Regions from separate parts of the Streptomyces sp. MK7 genome, predicted to be linked through region 1. Evidence: riboswitches for the same ligand, from Rfam matches in the RefSeq annotation. Region 1 holds a riboswitch; each other region holds the start of a gene.

Region 1 (6,020 bases):
AAGGCGTTGGGCCCGATGATCCGCATGCCGTACGCGCGCGCGTGCCGCACGAGTGCGCGCTGGCGCTCGCGCCCCTCGGGGCCGCTTTCCGCGTACCCCGCGGAGATCACGACGAGCCCCTGCACACCGTGCTCGCCGCACTCGGCGACGACCTCGGGGACCTGCTCGGCCGGTACGGCCACGACCGCGAGGTCCACGGGTCCTTCGATCTCCCGCACCGAGCGGTGGGCGGGCACCCCGTCGATCTCCCGCCGGTCCTCGCCGAAGGCGCGGTTCACGGCGTGCAGCCGGCCGGTGAACCCCGCCTCGCGGATGTGGTCCAGGACGCTGCGGCCCACGCCCCCGCGGGTGCGGCCCACCCCGATGACGGCGACCGAGCCGGGCACCAGCAGGCGGCGTACCGACCGCCCCTCGGCGCGCTGCTCCCGCGCGCGCTGCACGGCCAGGGAGCGGTCCGTGGGCTCGATGCCGAACTCCAGGTGTACGACGCCGTCCTCGAAGCTGCGCTTCTGGGTGTACCCGGCGTCGGTGAACACCTTGATCATCTTGGTGTTGGCGGGCAGCACCTCGGCGGTGAAGCGGCGGATGCCGCGCTCGCGGGCGACGGCCGCGATGTGTTCCAGGAGGGCCGAGGCGACTCCTCGCCCCTGGTGGGCGTCCTGCACCAGGAAGGCGACCTCCGCTTCGTCGGCCGGTGCGGAGGCGGGCACGCCACCGGCGCCGACGCGGTCATAGCGTACGGTGGCGATGAACTCGCCGCCGATCGTGGCCGCGAGTCCCACCCTGTCCACAAAGTCGTGGTGCGTGAAGCGGTGGACGTCCTTCGCGGACAGACGCGGATAGGGCGCGAAGAAGCGGTAGTACTTGGACTCGTCCGAGACCTGCTCGTAGAAGCTGACCAAGCGGTCGGCGTCCTGGGCGGTGATGGGGCGGATCCGTGCGGTGCCGCCGTCGCGCAGCACCACGTCGGCCTCCCAGTGGGCGGGATACTCATGCCGGTCCGACGAGGTCTGCATGGGGCCCAGAGTACGGCTAGCGTCCGACAACGGCGCGAGGCAGTCTGTGGAGGAACCGCGCAAGGACACCCATCGGATCGAGGCCGCGGTCCGACGCATTCCGGAACGGGACACCGTGCCGCTCCGGGCGTGCTCCACGTGTGGGAAACTGGTCTAGACAACCCTGATACACCGAAGGGCAGCATCACATGGCTGAGCGCCGCGTCAACGTCGGCTGGGCCGAGGGCCTCCACGCCCGCCCCGCTTCCATCTTCGTCCGGGCCGCCACGGCCGCAGGTGTCCCCGTGACGATCGCCAAGGCCGACGGCAGCCCCGTCAACGCCGCCTCCATGCTGGCCGTCCTCGGCCTCGGCGCCCAGGGCGGCGAGGAGGTCGTCCTGGCCTCCGACGCCGAGGGCGCGGACGCCGCCCTGGACCGGCTGGCCAAGCTGGTCTCCGAGGGGCTCGAGGAGCTTCCCGAGACGGTCTGACGGTCCGATCGAGCGCTGACGTCGCGTCTCGAGCACCGAAGCCGCGTCGCCCGGGCCGGGCGGCGCGGCTTCGCTTTTTCCGGCTCGTCCCTGAGCGGACCGGCCGCGGATCGGCCTCATCAGATCGGCCGGGTAGACCGGCTCGGAGGGTCGACGCAGTGGATCGGCTCAGACGAATCGACCGCACAACGCTCCGAACGAAATTCCGACGCACTTGAAAGCCGTCCATGAAAACGGGCAGGGCAAATACCCCCACTCCGAATTCCCCTCTTTGTATACGGCCCTCACGTTAATTCCGCGCTCCCGATGTGTTTACGGGACGTTGCGAAGTCCTCACGCGGTGGGCGGCGGTCGCGCGCTCGGCGTGCAGGGCGGTCAGCGCCCGCGCGCGCTCGCCGTCGCCGCGCGCCACCGCGTCGGCGATGGCACCGTGCTCGGCCCAGGACTCCACGGGGTCGGCCGGGACGGGCACCGAGTACATCCAGGCGATCTTGTGCCGCAGCTGGGTCAGCATGGCGGTGAGCGCCGGGCTGTCGCAGGCCTGGGTGAGCGTCTCGTGGAACCAGCTCCCCAGGGACCGCAGCTCCTCGCCGCCGCCGCTCGCGGCCCGCTCCTGCCCCAGCCTGACCAGGCCGCGCAACACCTTCAGATGGGCCTCCGTGCGGCGCTGGGCGGCCCGGGAGGCGGCCAGCGGTTCCAGCAGCAGCCGCATCTCCAGCAGGTCGGCGGCCTCCTGCTCGGTGGGCTCCGCCACGCACGCCCCGGCGTGCCGCCGGGTCACCACGAAGCCCTCGGCCTCCAGGGTGCGCAGGGCCTCTCGCACGGGGACCCGCGAGACGCCGTAGCGGCGGGCGAGGACCTCCTCGGTGAGCCGGCTGCCGCGCTCATGGACTCCGGCGACGATGTCGTCCCGGATCGCCGTGCACACCGAGTGCGCCGGAATACGCATGACCGACCTCCGCCTGAATCCCGCCGGAATCCCCGTTGTGCGCCACACCGGACGCCCGTTCCGTGACTCTATTCCAGTGAGCGGGAATTTCCGACGGCGGGCCGGAATCCATGGATATTTTTTGGACAGCGCCGCGCCCGGAACGCCGAAAGCCCCGGCTTCACCGGCCGGGGCTTTCGGGCAGGGCTGCGCGAGTCGCTCAGACGTTCACACCGTGCTTGCGGAGGTAGGCGACCGGGTCGATGTCGGAGCCGTAGTCCGGGGTGGTGCGGGCCTCGAAGTGGAGGTGCGGTCCGGTGACGTTGCCGGTCGCGCCGGACAGGCCTATCTGCTGGCCCGGGACGACCTTCTGGCCCACCGAGACGCCGATGGACGACAGGTGGCCGTACTGGGTGTACATGCCGTCGGCCATCCTGATCACGATCTGGTTGCCGTACGCCCCGCCCCAGCCGGTCTCGACGACGGTGCCGACGCCGACGGCGTGCACGGAGGTGCCGCTCGCGGCGTGGAAGTCGATGCCGGTGTGGGAGCCGGAGGACCACAGGGAGCCGCCGGCCTTGTAGCCGGTGGAGACGTACGAGCCGGAGATCGGCGGCACGAAGGCGTTGAGGCGCTTGCGCTCGGCCTCGCGGGCGGCGCGCTCCTTGGCCTCGCGCTCCTTCTTCGCCAGCTCGGCGGCCTTCTGGCGCGCGGCCTCCTCGGCCTTCTTCTGCTCGGCGGCCTGCCGCTGGGCGGCGGCCTGGGCGTCGATCTTTTCGGCGATGCTGTCGCCGATGGTGATGACCGGGGTCAGGCCGGTCTCCTCGGGGGCGGGGACCTCGGCGGCCAGGGCCGGTGCGGCGGCGAGAGTACCGAGGACTCCGGTGGTGGTGAGCGCCGCGGCACCCACCGCGCGGGCGGTGGTGCGGTGCATCCGGCTGGGGCGGCGATGCTTCCCGGTGGCGCGCGTGAACGCCATGTAGAGGCTGGTCCTTTCCTTCCCTCTCGCCTACCGGGTTAGCTGACGGGTTCGGAGCAGGAAGGTCTCCTACGGACCCCTCACTGCGCGCGCGGGTGTCCGATTCACCCCAGGGACTGGGTGGGTCCCCGGCTCCCCTGGCTCGCGCCGTACGGGGACTCGGCGATGGCTGTCCGGTGCCGCGGGTGCGGCGCACTGCCCGACGAACAGCCGGACCGACGCTAGAGGGGCGCGCTGTCAGTTCCCAAACCGATCCGGACTTTTGTAGCGCATGCCACAGGGCAGACAGGCAACCTCTCCCCCAATTCGGACATCGTGAGGCCCTGACGACGCTTCGGTCACCAGGGCCCCACGCGCGCGTGCCTCACGTCCGCTGCCGGACGGTGTCCCCGAGGGCCGCTACTCGGCCGCGACGACGCTCACCCGGCCGATGCCCAGGGCCTCCACGGGCTGCCCGATCTGCGCCGCGTCACCGACGAGGATCGTCACCAGCCGGTCCACCGGAAAGGCGCTGACGACCGCCGCGGTGGCCTCCACCGTGCCGGTGGCGGCGAGTTGCTGATAGAGCGTCCCCTGGTAGTCGTCGGGCAGGTGCTGCTCGACCTGGTCGGCCAGCGTGCTCGCCACGGCGGCGGCCGTCTCGTACTTGAGCGGCGCCACACCGACGAGGTTCTGCACGGCGACGTCCCGCTCGGCGTCGGTGAGGCCCTCGGCGGCGAGCTTGCGCAGCACCGTGAACAGGTCGTCCAGCGCCGGGCCGGTGTTCGGCGTGTCCACCGAGCCGCTGATCGCGAGCATCGCGGCGCCCGAGCCGTCGGGGGCCGAGCGCAGCACCTGGCCGAACGCCCGCACACCGTAGGTGTAGCCCTTCTCCTCGCGCAGGACGCGGTCCAGACGGGAGGTGAGGGTGCCGCCGAGGCAGTAGGTGCCGAGCACCTGGGCGGGCCACACACGGTCGTGCCGGTCGGCGCCGATGCGGCCGATGAGCAGCTGGGTCTGGACGGCGCCGGGGCGGTCCACGATGACCACGCGGCCGGTGTCGTCGGCGCGCACCGCCGGCACGGGCCGCGGCTTGGCCGGCGAGCCGGTCCAGGCGCCCAGGGTCTGGCCGAACAGCTCGTCGAGGTCGATGCCGGTGAGGTCGCCGACGACCACGGCGGTGGCTGTGGAGGGACGGACGTGCCGGTCGTAGAAGGCGCGTACGGCCGCCGCGTCGATGCCGCGGACGGTGTCCTCGGTGCCCTGGCGCGGGCGCGACATGCGCGCGGTGGCCGGGAACAGCTCCTTGGAGAGCTCCATGGCGGCGCGACGGGAGGGGTTGGCCAGCTCGTGCGGGATCTCGTCGAGCCGGTTGCGCACCAGCCGCTCGACCTCGGAGTCGGCGAACGCCGGCGCCCTGAGGGCGTCGGCCAGCAGGCCGAGTCCCTTGGCCAGGCGGGAAGCCGGGACCTCCAGGCTGAGCCGTACGCCGGGGTGGTCGGCGTGCGTGTCGAGGGTGGCGCCGGCGCGCTCCAGCTCGGCGGCGAACTCCTCGGCGGAGTGCTTGTCGGTGCCCTCGGAGAAGGCCCGCGCCATGATCGTGGCGACACCGTCCAGGCCGGCCGGCTCGGCGTCCAGGGGGGCGTCCAGCAGCACCTCGACGGCGACGACCTGCTGGCCGGGGCGGTGGCAGCGCAGGACGGTCATGCCGTTGTCCAGCGTGTCGCGCTCGGGCGCCGGGAACGCCCACGGCTTGGCCTCGCCCGCCTTGGGCTGGGGGTGGAAGTCCATCGTGGCGAGCTCGGTCACTTCGCCGCCTCCTCGGTGTCGTCGGTGGCCGCGGCGTCCTCGTCCTGGGCGTCGCCTGCTTCGGGCGTGTCGGCGGTGGTCGGCTCGTAGACGAGCACCGCGCGGTTGTCGGGGCGCAGGCGCGCCTTGGCGACCTCCTGGACATCCTCGGGCGTCACCTCCAGGACGCGCTTGACGGCGGTCAGGGCGAGCTGCGGGTCGCCGAAGAGGACCGCGTACCGGCACAGCTCGTCCGCGCGGCCCGCGACCGTGCCGAGCCGGTCCAGCCACTCGCGCTCGAGCTGGGCCTGGGCGCGCTCCATCTCCTCGGCCGTGGGCCCCTCCTCGGCGAACCGGGCGAGCTCCTCGTCGATGGCGGTCTCGATGACCGGGACCTCGACGTCACCGGAGGTCTTCACGTCCAGCCAGCCCAGGGAGGGCGCCCCGGCCAGCCGCAGCAGGCCGAACCCGGCCGCGACGGCGGTGCGGTCGCGGCGCACCAGGCGGTTGTAGAGGCGGGAGGACTCGCCGCCGCCCAGGATGGTCAGCGCGAGGTCGGCCGCGTCGCACGCGCGCGTGCCGTCGTGCGGGAGCCGGTAGGCGGCCATCAGGGCGCGTGCCGGGACCTCCTCCTCGATCACCTCGCGCAGCTGGTCGCCGATGATCTCGGGCAGCGAGCCGTCGCGGGGTGCGGGCTTGCCGTCGTGGGACGGGATGGAGCCGAAGTACTTCTCGATCCAGGCCAGCGTCTGCTGCGGGTCGATGTCGCCGACGACCGAGAGGACGGCGTTGTTGGGGGCGTAGTACGTGCGGAAGAACGCGCGGGCGTCCTCCAGGGTGGCCGCGTCCAGGTCCGCCAT
Region 2 (6,020 bases), on a different contig from region 1:
TATGTCGTGGAGAACATCGACCTGCCCGCCCTGATCGCCTACCGGCGCAGCGGATACACCACACCGCACGCTCCGGCGAAGGCGAGCGGGACCGAACTGGCCTGGCTCGCGGGTGACGACCCGCTGCCGTTCCTCACCATGCTCGCGCGCTTCGTGCGGCCGGGCGCGATCCACCTCTACCAGCTGTGGCGTACCAAACGCCGCGGCAGCACGGCCGGTTAGACACCGGCCACGGGCAACCGCCCGCACGTGCGTACCCCGTACCGCCGCAGCCCGGCACCCTCACGCCCTCACGCCCCCACAGCCCCGCATCCACCCGTCGAACCGGTGGCACCGCCGGCCGTGTCCGGCGGTCGTCCCCGCGGTCGGCCACGCCCACCGCGACGGCCCGTGAAGTGACGCATCAGCACGTCCTGGGGAGGGACTTCGTGAACCATCCGGTAGCAGTCATCGGTGCCGGGCCCTACGGCCTGTCCACCGCCGCCCACCTGCGAGCACGCGGCATTCCGGTCCGTGCCTTCGGCGAGCCCATGGTCGCCTGGCGGGACCACATGCCCGCCGGAATGCTGCTCAAGTCGACCCCGGCCGCCTCCACCATCGACTGCCCACGGCGCGGCCACACTCTGGTCGACTACTGCGACGCGGCCGGCATCGAGCGGCTGGTCACCGACGAGGACATCATCCCGGTGGAGACCTTCGTCGCCTACGGCGAGTGGTTCCAGCGCAGGCTGGTGCCCGAACTGGAGCGGACCCGGGTCGTGTCGGTCGACCGGCGGCCGGGCGGCGGCTTCGAGCTGAAGGTGGACTCCGGGGAGCAGTTCGCCGCGCGCGCGGTCGTGGTCGCGACCGGCCTGTCGGGCCTCGCCCATCTGCCGCCCGAGCTGGCCGGCGCGGCACCGGACGGCCCCGCACCCGCCGGCGGGGTCTCCCACAGTTCCCAGCACCACGACCTGACCCGGTTCGCCGGCAAGGAGCTGATCGTCGTAGGTGCCGGCCAGTCCGCGCTGGAGACCGCCGTGCTCGCGGCGGAGGCCGGCGCGCGGGTGCGGGTGGTGGCGCGCGGCCGCGGCAAGGTCGCCTTCGGCGCCCCGCCCTGGGACCAGCCCAGGCTGCGCCCCGAGTCCCCCTTCGGCCGCGCCTGGTCGCTGTGGGCGCTCAGCCACTACCCCCACCCCTACCGCCGCCTGCCCGCCCAGGTACGCCACTACCTGGCCCGACGGGTCCTCGGCCCGCTCGGCGCCTGGTGGCTGCGCGACCGCTTCGAGGGAACGGTGCCGGTCGTCGAGGTGGCCCGGATCGTTCGCGCCGAGGCGCTCGACGGCCGCGCGGCACTGACCGTGCGCACCCTGGGCAGCAGCACCCGGGAACTGACCGCCGACCACATCGTGGCGGCGACCGGCTACCGCGTCGACCTGGCCGCGCTGGGCTTCCTCGGCCACGAGCTGCGCACGGAGCTCGCGGTGAGCCGGGGTGCCCCGAAGCTCGGGGCGGGCTACGTCTCCTCGGTCCCGGGCCTGTACTTCACGGGGCTGCCGGCGGCGGCGTCGTACGGCCCGGTGATGCGCTTCGTGTGCGGCACGGAGTTCGCCTCACCACGGCTGGCACGCCACCTGGCGGCGGCACACGGCTGAGCATCTCGCGGACGCCGGAGGCGAGTTGGAGGGAGGTGGCCGGTAAGGAGGGGGCCGCGGGGGTCGTCCGGTTCCGGTGGGGCCGGGGGTGCGGCGGATCCGTATTCTCTGATCATGCCCGCTCCCCTTGCCTATGCCCTCATCGCCACCGACCTGGACGGAACGCTCCTGCGCGGCGACGACACCGTGTCCGAGCGGTCCCTGGCCGCGCTCGCGCGGGCGGCGGCGGCCGGTGCCCGGCACCTCGTCGTGACCGGCCGGCCGGCGCCGAGGGTCCGGACGCTGCTGAAGGCCCTGGGCTCCACGGGCCTCGCGGTGTGCGGCCAGGGAGCGCAGCTCTACGACGCGGCGGCGGACCGTCTGCTGTGGTCGGTCACGCTGGACACGGAGACGGCCGAGACCGCGCTCGGCAAGATCGAGGCCGAGGTGGGGGAGGTGTACGCCGCGGTCGACCAGGACGGAGCGGACGGGCTCACGCTCATCGAGCCGGGGTACCGCATGCCGCACCCGACCCTGCCGGCGTCGCGGGTCGAGCGGCGCGAGGAGCTGTGGCAGGCGCCGATCAGCAAGGTGCTGCTGCGCCATCCCGTGCTGTCCGACGACGAGTTGGCCGAGGTGGCCCGTGGCGCGGTCGGTTCGCTCGCCACGGTCACCATGTCGGGGCCGGGCACGGTCGAGCTGCAGCCGTGCGGCATCACCAAGGCGACCGGGCTGGCGCTGGCCGCCGAGCGCCTGAGGCTCGGCCGGCACAGCGCCCTGGCCTTCGGTGACATGCCGAACGACATCCCCATGTTCCAGTGGGCCGCCCGGGGTGTGGCCATGGCCGACGCCCATCACGAGCTGAAGGCCGTGGCCGACGAGGTCACCTTGTCGAACGAGGACGACGGCGTCGCCGTCGTCCTCGAGCGGTTGTTCCCCTAGAGAACAGGTGGGACGACCGATCAGTACGCGCTGAAGACGTTGTCGATCGAGCCGTACCGGTCGGCCGCGTAGTTGCAGGCGGCCGTGATGTTCGCGACCGGGTCGTAGATGTCGAACGAGGTGCCGTCCACGTGGTACGCGTTGAAGGTCGGCTGGATGACCTGCAGCAGGCCCTTGGACGGGATGCCCTTGGCGGCGTTGGAGTCCCAGAGGTTGATGGCCCGCGGGTTGCCGGACGACTCGCGCATCACGTTGCGGTAGATGCCGTTGTAGCTGCCCGGGATGCCCTTGTCGGCCATGATCGCGAGGGACTCGCGGATCCAGCCGTCGAGGTTGTTCGGATAGGCGACCGTGCTCGCGGCCCTGGTGGTGGTGCTCTTGGCCGGGGTGGCGGCGGAGGCGCTGGTGGCGCCGATGAGCGGCAGGGCGAGGACGGCGGCACCGGTGCCGCTGACGGCGAGGGTGCGGACGAGACGAGCGGCGCGGGTACGGCGCTGGACCTGTGCGGGCATGGGAATTCCTCTCCTACGCCTGCGAGGTGAGCTGTCGGGTTCGGGCGGGGAGGTGCCCGGCCGTGTCCCGGAGGACATGGCTTCACCCCAAGCCGTTCCGGCACGGCGTACGACGACGTACGACGCTCCGGCCCGGCGACTTACCTGGGTCCCCCGCTCCTGCCATGAGTGGTTCGGTCGATGGGCATCGGGCGGCGGCAGGATTCGGCGTCCGCTCGATGGACCGGGAACGTATGCGAGAGCACACGCCCGGAACAAGTGCTCGGATTACAGATCGTCCTGTTTGACCTTGATCTGAGGCGTTTGGGGTGCTTGATCCTTTGCTGTTGCCAAGGGTCAACTGGCATGCGGGGGAAGGGAAGGCAAGGAGACGGGGCGCACGGAGGGTCGAAGGCCCGGCGTGACCCAACTCACGGTTTCATGGGACGAGGAGCAATTACGGCTAAGCGGAATATAGATGGCAATAGGGTTAAATCGGGCCATGGAGTGTGCGGGCGTGACGGTCGTCACTTCGGGTGACGTCGTGGCCTGTGTGTACGTGTGCACCTGTGCGCATGTGTGCGAGTGGGGGCGGCCGCGGGTAGGGAGAGGTAAGTCGATAAATATCTGTTCATATGTGGTGAACGAAAACATATCGGGCGTGATCCGATACCGCCTGGCCTGTATAGGTGGGCGCCATCGGTGATCGAAACGTGACCGGATACGCTGACTTGAGTGATGGCAGCGACCTATCGACAAACCGTGTAAGCGCCAGCAGACACCAGCAGACAGGAGACCCCTCGTGACCGTCGTCGGGCCGTTCGGGCTGAGCGTGCGGGACCAGGCTCTCGAAGCCGATGTCCAGGCCGGATTGGCGGCTGTCGAGGAAGGGCTGCTCGAAGCCACCAAGAGCGAGGTCCCCTTCATCACCGAGGCCGCGCAGCACCTGGTCAAGGCGGGCGGGAAGCGGTTCCGGCCGCTGCTCGTGATGCTGGCGGCGCAGTTCGGCGACCCGTACGCGCCGGGGGTCGTGCCCGCGGCCGTGGTGGTGGAGCTGACCCACCTGGCGACGCTGTACCACGACGACGTGATGGACGAGGCCGCGGTGCGGCGCGGAGTGGCCAGCGCGAACACCCGCTGGGGCAACTCCGTCGCGGTCCTCACCGGCGACTTCCTGTTCGCCCGGGCCTCCCAGATCCTCGCCGACCTCGGGCCCGAGGCGGTCCGCGTGCAGGCACTGGCGTTCGAGCGGCTCGTCACCGGGCAGATCCTGGAGACGGCGGGGCCCCAGGACGGACGGGATCCGGTCGACCACTACCTGGACGTGCTGGGCGGCAAGACGGGGTCGCTGGTGGCCGTGTCGTGCCGGTTCGGCGCGATGATGTCCGGGGCCGACGAGACCGTCGTGGACGTGCTGACGCAGTACGGGGAGCGGCTGGGCGTCGCCTTCCAGCTGGCCGACGACGTGCTGGACATCGCCTCCGACTCGCACGAGTCCGGCAAGACCCCGGGGACGGACCTGCGGGAGGGCATCGCGACCCTGCCGGTGCTGCGGCTGCGCGAGCGCGCGCAGCGGCTGGGACTGTCCGAGGACATCGCGCTGTGCGAGCTGCTGGACTCCGACCTGAGCGACGACGCGCGGCATGCGGAGGCGCTCGCGGCGCTGCGGGAGCACCCCGCCCTGGAACAGGCCCGCCGGGACACCGTGCGGTACGCGGAGGAGGCGCGCGCCGCGCTGGCGCCGCTGCCCGAGTGCGACGCGAAGGCCGCGCTGCTTCAGCTGTGCGACGCGGTGGTGCACCGCGCCGGCTGAGGCCGGTCCTCCCCGAAGCGGCCGGCCGGGGCCGGTTCTCCTCACAGATCGCGGGCGGCGTCTCCACCCCACCCCTACGGGATGGTGGAGACGCCGCCGCTTCGTGTCATACCGCAGGCGTACGCGGAGTTGGCTCCGCGGTCTGACGCTTCCGCGCGGCCGATTTGGTCAGATGGAAACCACGGACCACACCACTCCTCACCGATTCGGGTGAGAATGGCGGCTCGGGGTGGGAGCAGTACAGACGGGCAGCCGCCGCCGACGACGGAGGTAAGGCACACATGGCACCGTACGAATCCGACGACACCAGGAACGCGGCGGTCGACGACCCGCACTCGGCGCGGCGCAAGGCCGCGCGCTACGTCGTCCCGGTCGCGGTGGTGGGGGTGGCGGCGGCGACCATCGGGCTCGTCCCCGCACTCGCCGACTCCGGCGACCCGGACCTGCCGAAGATCACCGCGCAGCAACTCATCGAGAAAATCGCCAAGTCGGACGTCCAGCAGCTGTCCGGCACGGCAAAGATCACCACCGACCTCGGTCTGCCGAACCTCGGCGGTCTGGAGAGCGGCCTGCTCTCCGGCGCCGCCAAGGGCGGTGACGGATCGTCGGCCGACCCGAGCACCAAACTGACCGAGCTGGCCGCCGGCACGCACACCCTGCGCGTCGCGGCCGACGGCCCGGACCGGCAGAAGGTCTCGCTGATCGAGAGCGCCGCCGAGTACAGCCTCATCCACAACGGCAAGGACGTCTGGGGCTACGACAGCAAGTCCAACGAGGTCTACCACAGCACCGCGGACCAGGACGGCACCAAGCACCGGGACGAGGTGCCGGCCACGCCCGGGGACTTCGCCGACCAGGCCCTGAAGTCGGTCGACGACACCACCTCGGTGACCGTCGACGGCACCGCGCAGGTCGCCGGCCGGGACGCCTACCGGCTGGTCATCAAGCCCAAGCACGCCTCCGGCACCACGGTCGGTGTGATCAGCATCGCGGTGGACTCCAAGACCGGGATGCCGCTGAAGTTCACGCTCACCCCGGCGAGCGGGGGTGCCGCCGTGGTGGACGCCGGCTTCACCCAGGTCAGCTTCGCCAAGCCGGCCGCGTCCACCTTCGACTTCACGCCGCCCAAGGGCGCGAAGGTCACCGAGAAGAAGGACACCGAGG
Region 3 (6,020 bases), on a different contig from region 1:
CCCGCCGCGTGCCGGTCGAGCGCCCGCCTCAGCTCCTCCAGCTCGGTGTCGGACAGCGCGCCGCCCTGTGCGAACTTCAGGACGTGTTCGGCGACCGTGCGCACCTTGGTGTTCGTGCGCTGCGAGACCTCCCGCAGCACCCGCCAGGCGTCGTCGGGCGGCACCCCGGCGAAGGCCACCACCGCACCGATGGCCTGGTCGATGACGGCGTGCGAGGTCACGGCGTGCCGCAGCTGGCCGATCTCCTCGTGCAGCCGCTCGTGCTCCAGCACGAGATCGGTCACGGAGAGCGGCTGGAGGGGATGCCACCGGGAAATCGCGAAGAACGCCATGGAGATCCCCTGGGTCGTCGAGCGGCCGGAGTTCCATCTCCAGCTTGCTCCAGGAGCCTGCCGAGCACGACCGGAGACCGAATCACCGCGCGATCCCCGTCGACATCCCCCTCGACGCGCGTACGTCCTGTACATTTTTTACAGATCTCTTTCTGGAGGGATGCGCCATGAACCGACCGTCCGACCACCACGTCCTGCCGGAGTTCACCGAGCTCACGAGCGGCGGACGACGCACCATGGATCCGTACGCCAAACTCCTGGAGGAACGGATCGTCCTGCTCGGCACACCGATCGACGACACCTCGGCGAACGACGTCATCGCACAGCTCGTCCATCTCGAGCACCAGAACCCCGACCGGGACATCTCGCTGTACGTCAACTCGCCCGGCGGCTCCTTCGAGGCCATGGCGGCGATCCACGACACGATGGCGTTCGTCTCCTGCGACGTGGCGACGGTCTGCCTGGGCCAGGCCGTCGCCGCCGCCGCCGTGCTGCTGGCCGCGGGCGCGCCGGGCAAGCGGTCCGCGCTGCCCGGGGCACGGATGGTGCTGCGGCAGCCGTCGCTGCCCGAGCCGGTGGAGGGGCAGGTGTCGGACCTGACCGTCCGGGCGGAGGAGCTGCTGCGCGTGCGGGCCCGCCTGGAGGACATGCTCGTACGGCACACCGGGCGCGGCCCGGAGCAGGTGGCCGCGGACCTGGACCGCGAGCGGGTCCTGGACGCGCGGGGCGCGCTGGAGTACGGGCTGGTGGACCGGATCGTCCCGGGCCGCGACGCCGCACGGACCGCACCGGACGCGGGGTGAGCCGACGATGCTGCCACCCGAGCTGCCGCCGCTGCCCGCGCTGACCCGCGCCGAGGCGGAACTGATCGACCGTTACCTCGACGTGGTGGACCTGCTCGGCCGGATCAACCCCGGCCGGTCCGGCGACACCTACCGGGGCCTGCGGGCCGCCCAGGCCCTGGTCGGCAGGGCGGCCGAGCTGCGCGACGCACTGACGCTGATGCACCAGCGGGGCGAGACGGAGCTGCACGCGGCGACGCTTGCGCGGGCGCTGCGGATCCTGGACGGCGACCAACGCACGGCCCGCGTCACCGTGCCGTCCGCTGGCGCGAGTTGACGCCCTCACAGCCGCACGACGGCCGGGCTGCGGAGACACGGCGCGCGCAGATGGACCGGAACGGACCACATGACGTGCCGCCTTTCGGTGGAAACGGCCATCCTCTTTCGGGGCCGCAGCGGTTGCGCAACGTGCCTGCCCCACTTGGCGCAATGAGGTGTTACGGCGCTGGTCCGGGCCTCGCCCCGGAAAGCGACAGACGTTCGAAGGTATGGGTGTCCACCCGAACGGATGAGTGGTGAGTAACAACACAAATCCCCGGTTTCATTGGGATTTTCGGACATCCGTGAGCCAAGATCCCTGTCTGACGACAAGCCCCCGCCGCAGCGGCGGGGCGGTCCGGGCGGACGCCGAGTCCTGCCGCCGCCCGGACGACCGGTCGACGGCAGTGGATCGGCAGGAGTGGAGGACCCGAGCACGACGGGTCGCCGGTTCGGTCACGCCATGGCCGGGCCGAGCAGCCCTTGGGGTGAAGCCGCGTCCGACGCGGCCGGGCTACTTCGCCAGCCCGAATCCGACAGGTCATCCTTCACAGGCGGCTGACGAAGGGTTGCGCATGACTGCGCTCAATCGTGTCCCGTCGTTCATGGCCCGGGCCGGCACGGCCTCGGCCCTGACCATCGCCGCCGTGGGTGGCTCGATCGTGGTACCGGGCTTCGCGCCGGACGCCTCGGCCGCGGCCCTGGCGACGAAGGCGCTCAAGATCGCGGCGTCCAAGAAGGGCTCCCCCTACCAGTGGGGAGCGACCGGTCCGCGCAGGTTCGACTGCTCCGGGCTCACGCTGTACTCGTTCAAGAAGGCGGGCAAGAGGCTGCCGCGCACGGCCGCCCAGCAGTACAACAAGACCCGCCACATCTCCTCACACAGCCGCAGGGCCGGGGACCTGGTGTTCTTCCACTCGGGCTCCTACGTCTACCACGTCGGCATCTACGCCGGCGGGGGCAAGATCTGGCACGCCCCGAAGACCGGGGACGTGGTGCGGCTGCAGAAGATCTGGACCCGGAGCGTCTGGTACGGCCGGGTCAGCTGACGAGCCCGGGGCGGTGGCGCGGCCGTTGGGCCGCCGCCACCGCCCCGGGCTGCTGCGCACCCCGTCAGCCACGCCGGCCGGCTCCCGCCGGCCCGGTCCGGCCCATGCCTAGGATTCCCGTCGGCCCGCCGTCGTCACGGGGCGGTCCTCGAAGGTCCACGGGAGCTCGATCCAGACCGTCTTGCCGCCCTCGCGAGTGGGCCGCACGGTGAGGCTGCCGCCGCACTCCGCGGTGAGCCAGCGGATGATCACCATCCCCCGGCCGTTGTCCTGCTGGACGGCGGCCGGCAGTCGTCTGGGGAAGCGCGGGTGGCTGTCGGTCACCCCGATGCGCAGCTGTTCGTCACGTTCCAGGACCAGGTCCACCGTGAAGGTGGGTGACTGCCCGAGGGTGTGCTGGACGGCGTTGGTGGCGAGTTCGGAGACGATGAGCCGTACGGTCTCGGCGGCATCCGTGTCCGACGGCAGGCCCCACTCCGCCAGGGTGCCCACCGCATAGGTCCGGGCGGCGGAGACCGAGGCGGGATCGCTCGGCAGAGTGACGGATGCTTCCAGATGGTCTGCCATGGCGACGTCGTCCCTTTCCCGCGGGACCGCGGTCCGACACGGAGCGGATGGTTCGAGTACGGTCCCGGACTGGTGCTTCGCCGTCAGACTGCCACCACCGGGCCGGTCACGGGTGGCGATCCACCAAGATATGCATATATCTGTCGCTCGAAGCGGTGAACTGTGCGACGGCAGAGCGGATTCGGCCCGGGTTTCCGGAGGCTGTCACCGAGGAGCCCAGAAGGAGTGAGGAGCAGTCGATGCAGCACGGTCCCGCGGTGCGCCGCCGCAAGCTGGGCGCCGAACTGCGCGCGCTGCGCGCCGGTGCGGGCCTCACCAGTGGTGAGGCGGCCCGACTGGTGGGCTGGCACCAGTCGAAGGTGAGCCGGATCGAGACCGGCGCGAGCGGGGTCAAACCGGCCGATGTGCGGTTACTGCTGGACGCCTACGCGGTCCGCGACTCCCAGCTGCGCGACTTGCTCATGGTGCTGGCGGGCTCCGACGACGGCGACGAACGGCAGCACTGGTGGCACGCCTATCGAGGCGTACTGCCGCCGACGTACCGGGACTTCATCAGCCTGGAGTCCCAGGCCACCGCGATGCGCACCCTGGAGACCTCGGTGGTCCCGGGGCTGTTGCAGACCCCGGAGTACGCCCGCGCGGTGACCCGGGCCGCCGTGGACGGACTCGACGACGACCGGCTGGACGCCCTGGTGGAGGTGCGGCTGGCCCGGCAGGACGTGCTGCGGGCCGATCCGCCGCTGGAGCTGCACGCCGTGCTCGACGAGGCGGTGCTGCGCCGGGAGGTGGGCGGGCCGGAGGTGATGGCGCGGCAGCTGGAACGCCTGACCAGGGCGGCCCGGCTTCCCCAAGTCCGGCTCCAGGTAATGCCGTTCGCCGCCGGAGCGCATATCGGCATCACCGGTCCTTTCGTAATCTTTTCATTTTCGAACACTTCTGATCTGGACGTCGTTGTTCTCGACCACTTGACGAGTAGCCTCCATCTCGAACGGAAAGAAGACCTAGAGGCCTACACCGAGGCCTTCAACTCCCTTCGGTACCACGCGCTTTCGATCGAGGACTCGTTGGAGTTCATCGCCGCGATACACCACGACAAGTGACGGCACGGCACGCAACCGCGTAAGGAGGCACCATGTCCGCTTTGCTGCGGCACGTACCTTCCCCTACCGATCTGCACGGTGTGCGGTGGCTGCGCAGCAGCTACAGCACGGGAGCCAACAACTGCGTCGAGACGGCCCGGCCGGCCTCAGGGCCGTGCGCCGGACTGCTCGCCGTGCGCGACTCCAAGGACCCGACCGGACCCGCACTGCTCTTCTCCCCCGAGAGCTGGGCGGACTTCACGGCCGCGGTGCACCGCATCTGAGGTCCGTATCCGGTGGCGCACGGCCGTGTCACGCCGACTCATGGCCGCGTTTCGCCGATCACCCGTACAGCGCGTTCGATCTGAGCCCCAAAGAGGTCGGCACGGGCGGTCAGCCGGAGCCGTGAGATGCCGTCGGGCACGGAAGGAGGACGGAAGCAGCCCACGGCCAGGCCCGCCGCACGGCAGTCGGCCGCCCAGCGCACGGCGCTCTCCGGGGAGGGCGCCCGCACGGAGACCACCGCGGCGTCCGGGCGCACCGCCTCGAGCCCCGCGGCGGTCAGGCGTGCGTGCAGTTCGGTCGCCACCGTGCGCGCCCGCACCGCCCGCTCCGGCTCGCGGCGCAGCAGTCTCAGGGCGGCGAGGGCCGCCCCGGCCGCGGCGGGGGCCAGGCCCGTGTCGAAGATGAACGTCCGGGCCGCGTTGATCAGGTGTTCGATCACCCGGGCAGGTCCGAGCACGGCCCCGCCCTGGCTGCCGAGCGACTTGGACAGCGTGGCCGTCACCACCAGGTCGTCGGCGCCCGCGAGCCCTGCGGCGTGCGGGGCGCCGCGGCCGCCGGGGCCGAGGACGCCCAGGCCGTGGGCGTCATCGACGACCAGCCCCGCGCCGTGCTCCCGGCAGGCCGCCGCGAACTCGGCCAGCGGGGCCGCGTCGCCGTCGACGGAGAACACCGTGTCGGAGACGAGGACCGCCTCGCCGGCGTGGGTGCCGAGCGCCTTGCGCACGGCCTCCGGGTCGGCGTGCGCGACGACCTGTGTGGTGGCGCGGGCCAGCCGGCAGCCGTCGATGAGCGAGGCGTGGTTGCCCGCGTCGGAGACGATCAGCGAGCCGTGCGGCGCGAGCGCGGCGACCGCGGCGAGGTTGGCGGCGTATCCGGAGGAGAACACGAGCGCCGCCTCGAAGCCGCAGAAGTCCGCCAGCTCGCGCTCCAGTTCCGTGTGCAGCTCGGTGGTGCCGGTGACGAGCCGGGAGCCGGTGGAGCCGCCGCCCCAGGTGCGCGCCGCCACGGCGGCCGCGTCGGTCACCTCGGGGTGGCGGGCCAGCCCCAGGTAGTCGTTGCTCGCCAGGTCCAGCAGCGGCGAGTCGGCCGGGCGGGGACGCAGGGTCCGTACGAGTCCGGCCCGGCGGCGTGCGTCCGCCTGCTCGTCGATCCAGCCGAACGCCATGGTTCCTCCGCGCTTTTGTAGGCAGTGCACAGACACTAGCCGGACGACCAGCCGGGCATCGTGTGGCAATACCCACACGTCGAACCGTCGGTAGTTGTGCAAACTCTCCTTGGCCGGGGGCAGTCCCTTAGGACAGGATCAGCTCTCATGGACCTGCTGAACACGCTGCTGGACAAGGGGCTTCGGCGCGAGCTGCCGACCCGCGAGGAAGCTCTGGCCGTGCTGGCCACCTCCGACGACGACCTGCTCGATGTGGTGACGGCGGCCGGAAAGGTGCGCCGCCACTGGTTCGGCCGACGGGTGAAACTCAACTATCTGGTCAACCTCAAGTCGGGCCTGTGCCCCGAGGACTGCTCCTACTGCTCCCAGCGGCTCGGCTCGAAGGCGGACATCCTCAAGTACACCTGGCTCAAGCCGGACGAGGCCTCGCGGGCCGCGGCGGC

What was found. Region 1 has a riboswitch for cyclic di-AMP ahead of R2S09_RS23005 (M23 family metallopeptidase). Riboswitches for the same ligand answer to the same signal wherever they lie in the genome.
Region 2: linked by a shared signal. The riboswitch ahead of R2S09_RS22350 (transglycosylase SLT domain-containing protein) and the one ahead of R2S09_RS23005 (M23 family metallopeptidase) in region 1 are both predicted to bind cyclic di-AMP.
Region 3: linked by a shared signal. The riboswitch ahead of R2S09_RS20695 (C40 family peptidase) and the one ahead of R2S09_RS23005 (M23 family metallopeptidase) in region 1 are both predicted to bind cyclic di-AMP.

Annotation. Positions count from the first base shown of each region.
Region 1 is NZ_JAVACL010000021.1:137,580-143,599, forward strand. It holds gene R2S09_RS22990 (GNAT family N-acetyltransferase) at 1-1,016, opposite strand, end outside; gene R2S09_RS22995 (HPr family phosphocarrier protein) at 1,205-1,486, shown strand; gene R2S09_RS23000 (GntR family transcriptional regulator) at 1,776-2,435, opposite strand; gene R2S09_RS23005 (M23 family metallopeptidase) at 2,635-3,393, opposite strand; cyclic di-AMP (ydaO/yuaA leader) riboswitch at 3,406-3,568, opposite strand; gene R2S09_RS23010 (pitrilysin family protein) at 3,793-5,181, opposite strand; gene R2S09_RS23015 (pitrilysin family protein) at 5,178-6,020, opposite strand, start outside.
Region 2 is NZ_JAVACL010000020.1:117,933-123,952, forward strand. It holds gene R2S09_RS22335 (ATP-grasp domain-containing protein) at 1-222, shown strand, start outside; gene R2S09_RS22340 (FAD-dependent oxidoreductase) at 429-1,631, shown strand; gene R2S09_RS22345 (Cof-type HAD-IIB family hydrolase) at 1,746-2,552, shown strand; gene R2S09_RS22350 (transglycosylase SLT domain-containing protein) at 2,573-3,064, opposite strand; cyclic di-AMP (ydaO/yuaA leader) riboswitch at 3,068-3,253, opposite strand; gene R2S09_RS22355 (polyprenyl synthetase family protein) at 3,846-4,856, shown strand; gene R2S09_RS22360 (DUF2092 domain-containing protein) at 5,138-6,020, shown strand, end outside.
Region 3 is NZ_JAVACL010000018.1:51,127-57,146, reverse strand. It holds gene R2S09_RS20710 (ANTAR domain-containing protein) at 1-332, opposite strand, end outside; gene R2S09_RS20705 (ATP-dependent Clp protease proteolytic subunit) at 500-1,135, shown strand; gene R2S09_RS20700 (hypothetical protein) at 1,143-1,451, shown strand; cyclic di-AMP (ydaO/yuaA leader) riboswitch at 1,790-2,004, shown strand; gene R2S09_RS20695 (C40 family peptidase) at 2,008-2,481, shown strand; gene R2S09_RS20690 (ATP-binding protein) at 2,590-3,048, opposite strand; gene R2S09_RS20685 (helix-turn-helix transcriptional regulator) at 3,288-4,148, shown strand; gene R2S09_RS20680 (DUF397 domain-containing protein) at 4,181-4,411, shown strand; gene R2S09_RS20675 (8-amino-7-oxononanoate synthase) at 4,450-5,577, opposite strand; gene bioB (biotin synthase BioB) at 5,725-6,020, shown strand, end outside.